DNA from 3 places in the Faecalibacterium taiwanense genome. Region 3 is predicted to be linked to each of the others. Evidence: predicted binding sites of a transcription regulator. Region 3 holds the regulator's gene; each other region holds the start of a gene.
What was found. Region 3 encodes HrcA, which represses chaperone genes, less so after heat shock. Its sites were predicted from a motif close to TGTTAGCACTCNNNNNNNNNGAGTGCTAACA; they were not measured.

Region 1 (2,265 bases), 1.2 Mb from region 3:
GCCGGTAAGGCCGATTGCACCCGTACGCTGCCGCAGCAGATCAATGCTGCCGCCGCGCGTGCAGGGCTTGCGCCGGAAGAATATGCCATTCAGGTCACAAATCACGCCGGTCATGCCCGGGAGCTGGCCAATGCCGCTGCGCAGCAGGCCCGGCAGAGCGGGGAAGAACTGCGGGTCTTCACTGCCGGCGGCGACGGCACCTTCAACGAAGCGCTCACCGGGATCTATGGCTATGCAAATGCAGCCGTGGGCTGTCTGCCCTTTGGCAGCGGCAACGATTTTCTGCGCACCTTTGGTACAAAGGAAGAGTTTCTGGATCTGGATGCCCAGCTGGCCGGTGGGCCGGTGAGCATCGATCTGATGCAGACCAGCCTTGGCCTTTCGGCCACCATCTGCGCTGCCGGTCTGGATGCGCAGGTTGCCTACGGCATCCCGAAGTTCCGGCGCATCCCGCTGTGCGGCGGCGAGATGGCCTATGTGCTTTCCATTGTGGAACAGCTGTGCGGACACATCGGCCGCAGGGTGGAGTACACCATCGATGGTGAAACGCTGGATGTGGACTGCCTGATGTGTGCCATCTGCAATGGCCGCACCTATGGCGGCGGCTTCTATGCAGCGCCGGAAGCACAGCCCGACGATGGCTGGCTGGATGTATATATCATCCGCAAGGTGAGCCGCGTGACCATTGCAAAGCTGCTGGGAATGTACAAGAGCGGCAAGCACTTCCAGAACGGTCAGCTCGTCAGGGCTGCAGAGCCGTACTTCATTTACCGCCGCGCAAAACAGGTGAGCCTGCGCGCTGCGGATGGCCGCGGGCCGATCGTTGCCACGGCAGACGGTGAATGCGCACCCAAGGAGCAGATCACTGTACAGGTACAGCCGCTGGCAGGGCGCATCCTTCTGCCAAAGCCTGCTTTTGAGCGCTTTGCAGCGCAGAGGACGGCACAGAGTGCAGACCGAACATGAAAAACCAGAAGAAGAGACAGCTTTTTTGTCCAAGAAGAAAGCTGTCTCTTTTTCGCTGTACGGCTGATTTTTTCATCTGTCATAAATTCTTAACAAAAAGAAGCAAAAAAGGTCTTGATTTTTTGGGTCAAGATGAGTACAATACACTTAGCACTCAGAGAAATGGAGTGCTAAAGAACCAAAGAGCCGACAGGAGGCCCTTTGGACACAGCAAAGTTTTAAATTATATTTTTACTATAGGAGGGCAAGAACTATGAAGATCATTCCTCTTGCAGACCGTGTTGTCATTAAGGCTGTTGAGGTTGAGGAGACCACCAAGGGCGGTCTGATCCTGACCGGCAGTGCTAAGGAAAAGCCCCAGGTGGCTGAGGTCATCGCTGTCGGCCCCGGCGGCGTTGTGGACGGCAAGGAAGTCAAGATGACTGTGAAGGTCGGCGACAAGGTCCTCACCAGCAAGTACTCCGGTACCGAGGTCAAGGTGGACGGCGAAGAGTGCACCATCGTCCGTCAGGGCGATATCCTGGCAGTCGTTGAGGACTGAGCAGTTTCCCCTCTGATATTTGAAAATTGAGCTTTAAAGGAGCGATTTGATTATGGCTAAGCAGATCAAGCAGGGCGAGGATGCCCGCAAGGCACTGTGTGCCGGTATCGATACCCTGGCAAACACCGTTAAGATCACCCTGGGCCCCAAGGGCCGCAATGTGGTGCTGGGCAAAAAGTTCGGTGCACCGGTCATCACCAACGATGGCGTGACCATTGCCAAGGAGATCGAGCTGAAGGACGAGTTCGAGAACATGGGCGCACAGCTGGTGCGTGAAGTCGCTACCAAGACCAACGACGCAGCAGGCGACGGCACCACCACCGCAACCGTTCTGGCACAGGCCATGGTCACCGAGGGCATGAAGAATGTCACCGCCGGTGCAAACCCCATGGATATCCGCCGTGGCATGAGCAAGGCTGTTGCCAAGGCTGTTGAGACCATCAAGGCTCACAGCCAGAAGGTGAAGGACAGCAACGATATCGCCCGCGTCGGCACTATTTCTGCAGGCGACCCCGAGATCGGCCGTCTGATCGCCGAGGCTATGGAGAAGGTCACCTCCGATGGCGTTATCACCATTGAGGAGAACAAGACCACCGCTGAGACCTACAACGAGATCGTGGAAGGCATGCAGTTCGACCGCGGCTACCTTACCCCGTATATGGTCACCGATACCGACAAGATGGTGGCTGATCTGGACAATGCCGCTATCCTGATCACCGATAAGAAGATCAGCGTGATTCAGGATCTGGTTCCCCTGC
Region 2 (2,265 bases), 820 kb from region 3:
GTCAGGACTGCCGTCTCCCTCAGGACTGCGCCGGTCTTTCCTTTTACATCACTCATCTTTGTCCCCCTAAAATCAAATTTGTTTCACCGATCTCCTCATCTTTGTCGATGCGGACAAGGAGCTTACCGCCAAAGCGTTTGTATTCCATAGTGAAGTACCTCCATAAATTCCGAGTTGCTGTTCTCAGTATACCATGATTTTCCCTTGCGGAAAAGATAGCGAAACAAAAATGCCCCCGGAGGGCTTGTTGCGGCTCTCCGGGGGCATCTTATGTGCGTTGTGCCTTGGCGCACACGACCGGCGTTTTACTCGATCTCGATCAGGTTCGGGTTCTCAGGCAAAGCCTTCGTCTGCTGAGGAGCAGGCAGCTCGATGTGCAGGACGCCATCCTCGAACTTTGCGTGGATGTCTTCCTTCTTCACATCGCCCACGTAGAAACTGCGCGCGCAGGTGCCGGAGAAGGATTCGCGCCGCAGATAGCGGCCCTTCTTATCCTTTTCGTCGTTGCTGTGGCTGCGCACTGCCTGAATGGTCAGGTAGCCGTCGTTCAGATCCATCTGAACGTCTTCCTTCTTGCAGCCCGGCAGGTCAACAGCTACTTCGTAGCCGTTGTCCGTCTGTTTGACATCGGTCTTCATCATGTTTGCACCGCGCTTACCAAAGGTATCACGAGCCTCACGGTTCATCATACGTTCCAGTGCAGCGTCATTCCAGAACGGATCGAAGAAATCATCGAACAGGTTTTCATGGAAAACAGTTGGCATAAGCATAAATCATTCCTCCAATCCCGGCGTTCGGGTCGGGGCAAAAAATCTGAAGCGTCCATTCAGAAGGGCTTTCCGGGGAGCCTCGCGGCTCTCCTTTTGCCCTTCCTCCTGAGCACGCCACTGTTATAGCACCGTTCATTAGCAGTGTCAATAGAAGAGTGCTAAAATTCATGAAAGAATAATACTTTTATAAAATCCTATGCAATCTTTTCAAAATTCAGTCGCATCATCGCATTTTATATCATCTTGGCAATCATGAAGCACAACAGTTCATATGCTTCCCGGATATCCTCCGGCAGACGTTTCAAAGTCTCGTCCCGCAGTTCCTGCGGCATCCCGTAAAAAGCTTCGGCAATGCCGCCGGTGATGCAGGCAAGGGTGTCGCTGTCGCCGCCCAGAGAGACCGCATTGCGAAGTGCATCCTCAAAACTGACGCTTTCCAGAAAAGCAATGATTGCTTCCGGCACAGTTTCCTGACAGGTCTCCACATGATGATAGGTCGGCCGAATTTCATCGCAGGTACGGTTCAGGTCATAACCGAAGGTCTGCTCCACATACCGCTTGATCTCCGGCTTGCTGTGGCCGGTACGAGCCAGAAAAATTGCTGCCGCCGTGGCCTGTGCGCCCTTGATGCCCTCCGGGTGGTTGTGGGTGACTTCAGCGGTCACTTTTGCCATTTCCAGCGTTTTGTCCAGCGTATCGAACAGCCAGCCCGCTGCCGACACCCGCATAGCCGAGCCGTTACCGAAACTGCCATAGGGATTCGGATTTTCTGCGTGCAGCCACCGGCGGAACATCCCGCCGTAACCGGCATGGGGATATTTACGGCCCCAGAGCCGCATTTCATGCTGCACTGCACAAAATGTTCTCTCCGGCAGACCCTTTCCGTCAATCAGACCAACTGCCACCGCAGCGGTCATGACGGTATCATCGGTGAAGTGCGATTTCTCGCTCAGCAGCGGAAAATCCTTGTGCTTGTAATTGTTGTGGTCAAATTCATAGGGACTGCCCACGATGTCACCCAAAATTGCTCCTAACATGGCTGTTTCCTCCCTTACCTATGATGCCGCTTCTGGAAATCAGCTTCGATTTGTTCTTTCCACTCTGCGCCGATGGACGCGCAGCAGGGTGCTTCCCGCATCCGGGAGACTGTCTCGCTAACAACGTGGTAGTTGACCGCCACGCCCTGTGCGTCATTCTCAAACCGCACAGCCCGGTCGGACGAGATGCCGAAGCGGGCAGCTTCCTTCACGGCGTCCATGTTAGCACCAAGGAACAGGAACTCCCAGCCGTACTGCTCTTTTTCCCGCTCGATCATCCGGCGGATCTTCTCATAGCTAAACCGTTTGCTGGCGTTTTCCAGCCCGTCCGTGGTAATGACAAAGATGACCTTTTCGGCGCGCTCACTCTCCGGCAGATGGCGCTGAATGTTCACCATCTTCTCCACGCCGTAGCCAATGGCGTCCAGCAGCGCCGTGCAGCCCCGGACGTAGTAGTC
Region 3 (2,265 bases):
GTGTGCCGCACCCATCATTGCGGCAGGCGATGTGACCGGCGTGGTGGCCCTGCTGACCGAAGACCGCACGGCCACGCCGGATGCCGCCCAGCTCAAGGCCGTGAATGTGGCAGCGGCATTTCTGGCAAGGCAGATGGAAGAGTAAAGAACATGCCGGAGCGCTTTCCTTATAATAAGGAGGGCGCTTTCTTCGTTTATGACAGAATTATGAATCTTTTAAAACATTTTTCCAAGGGGCTTGACAGCACCGGAAAATTGGCTATAATGGTCTTAGCACTCAGGAACAAGGAGTGCTAAACAAACAAAGCGAACGCAAAAAGGAGGCAGGCGCTATGACGATGGATGCACGCAAGCAGCGAGTCTTGCAGGCGATCGTGGCGCTGTATGGTCTCGAAGGCGAGCCCGTTGGCAGCAGCGTGCTGGCAAACTACTTTGACATGGCAGTTTCCAGCGCAACGCTTCGCAATGAGATGGCGGCGCTGACAAAGCTGGGTCTGCTGGAGCAGCCCCACACCAGCGCGGGCCGTGTGCCCAGTGCCAAGGGCTACCGTTACTACCTTGATAATCTGCTGACCGACGATCAGCCGCTGGATCGTGTGAGCCGCGCCCGTGTGGATGCGGTGTTCGCAAGCCTTGACCACGAGCCGGAAAAGCTGGCCGCAGGTGCCGCCAAGGCGCTGGCCGCCATCAGCGGCTGCACCGCCGCCATCAGCACCCCGTGTGCCGAGGATCTGTGCATCGCCCACTATGAAGTGGTTCAGGTGGGCCGCAGCGCAGCGGCTGTGCTGGCCGTTACCACGGCCGGTTACGTTCGTACCCGTGTGGCACGGGTGCGCACCGGTCTTTCCCGCGAGAATGCGGCAGCACTTGCCGCACTGCTCAACCGCAACCTTACCTTTGTAGCGCCGGTGGATCTTTCCACCCGGCTGCTGGCAGAGCTGTGCAGCCAGATCGACCCGGAGCTGGTGCCTGTCATCAGCGCGGCGGCTGCCATCCTGCAGGATTCCGTCAAGCCCCACGTATTTCTGGGCGGCGAGCAGTACCTGCTGGACTGGCCCCAGCTGGACGGCAAGGTGGGCGACATCCTCACACTGCTGAACGACGAGGAGCAGGCCGCTGGCCTGATCGCACCTCCGGCAGAACGCAGTGAGAGCGTGCTGCTGGGCGAGGATCTGGAACCGCAGATCCCGGGCCTGTGCATCGTGAGCGACCGGTATCTGGTGGGCGGAGGCCTGTGGGGCTCCATTGCATTGATCGGCCCCACCCGGATGCCCTTCCAGAAGCTGATGCCGCTGCTGCATTACTTTGCAGACCAGCTGGGCGAGGGCATGAGCGGCAAACGAAAAGACACCCCACAGGCTGCCGTACCCCGGCGGACTGTGATCTATAAGGAGGATCTGGAATGAGCGAAGAAGCAAAAAAGACGGCTCCGGCTCAAGAAGCGGAGCAGCCCGAAACGGCTCCCGAGGAAAAGGCCCAGCAGGCAGCACCCGAACAGGAACCTGCTGCTGAAGCTGCCGACCCGAAGGATGACAAGAAGAAGGATGGCGGCTGGTTCAACAAGAAGGCCCGTGAGCTGGAAGCCGTAAAGGCAAAGCTGGACGCGGCCGAAGCCAACGCTGCACAGGCCAAAGACCAGCTGCTGCGCATGGCAGCGGAGTACGAGAACTACCGCAAGCGCTCCACTCGCGAAGCCGACCAGAAGTTCAACGATGGCATTTCCTTTGCGGTGAACCAGATCATTCCCATTCTGGATACGCTGGAGATGGCAGCAAATGCCCCCACCACCGACGAGAACTACAAAAAGGGCGTGACCATGACGCTGGACAAGGCCGCCAAGGCGCTGGATGCCCTCCATGTGGAGGAGATCGAGGCGCTGGGCAAGCCCTTTGACCCCAACTTCATGAACGCAGTGCAGCAGATCCCCGCCCCGGACGGACAGGAGAGCGGCACCGTCATCACGGTCTACCAGAAGGGCTACAAGCTGGGCGATAAGATCGTCCGCCATGCGACCGTTGTAGTGGCCGAATAACAAAGCAGAAACCCGAAAGGGTTTTGAATATAACATCCGCTTAGCAACATTTGAGCATCACATAAACAATAAGAGTTGTTCTTTCGAGAGGAGTTTTCATTATGAGTAAGATCATTGGTATCGATCTTGGTACTACCAACAGCTGCGTGGCTGTCATGGAGGGCGGCGAGCCCGTTGTTATCGCAAACTCTGAGGGTGCACGCACCACCCCGTCTGTGGTCGGCTTTACCAAG

Region 1: groES (co-chaperone GroES) is a predicted target of HrcA. The motif match lies at 1,112-1,142, and genes of this name have one in related genera.
Region 2: PXT33_RS05990 (Hsp20/alpha crystallin family protein) is a predicted target of HrcA. The motif match lies at 904-934, and genes of this name have one in related genera.

Annotation. Positions count from the first base shown of each region.
Region 1 is NZ_CP155552.1:1,539,152-1,541,416, forward strand. It holds gene PXT33_RS07720 (diacylglycerol kinase family protein) at 1-966, shown strand, start outside; gene groES (co-chaperone GroES) at 1,220-1,507, shown strand; gene groL (chaperonin GroEL) at 1,560-2,265, shown strand, end outside.
Region 2 is NZ_CP155552.1:1,176,152-1,178,416, reverse strand. It holds gene PXT33_RS05995 (YitT family protein) at 1-56, opposite strand, end outside; gene PXT33_RS05990 (Hsp20/alpha crystallin family protein) at 306-770, opposite strand; gene PXT33_RS05985 (ADP-ribosylglycohydrolase family protein) at 1,004-1,807, opposite strand; gene PXT33_RS05980 (vWA domain-containing protein) at 1,822-2,265, opposite strand, start outside.
Region 3 is NZ_CP155552.1:354,672-356,936, forward strand. It holds gene PXT33_RS01620 (stage V sporulation T C-terminal domain-containing protein) at 1-145, shown strand, start outside; gene hrcA (heat-inducible transcriptional repressor HrcA) at 333-1,406, shown strand; gene PXT33_RS01630 (nucleotide exchange factor GrpE) at 1,403-2,032, shown strand; gene dnaK (molecular chaperone DnaK) at 2,134-2,265, shown strand, end outside.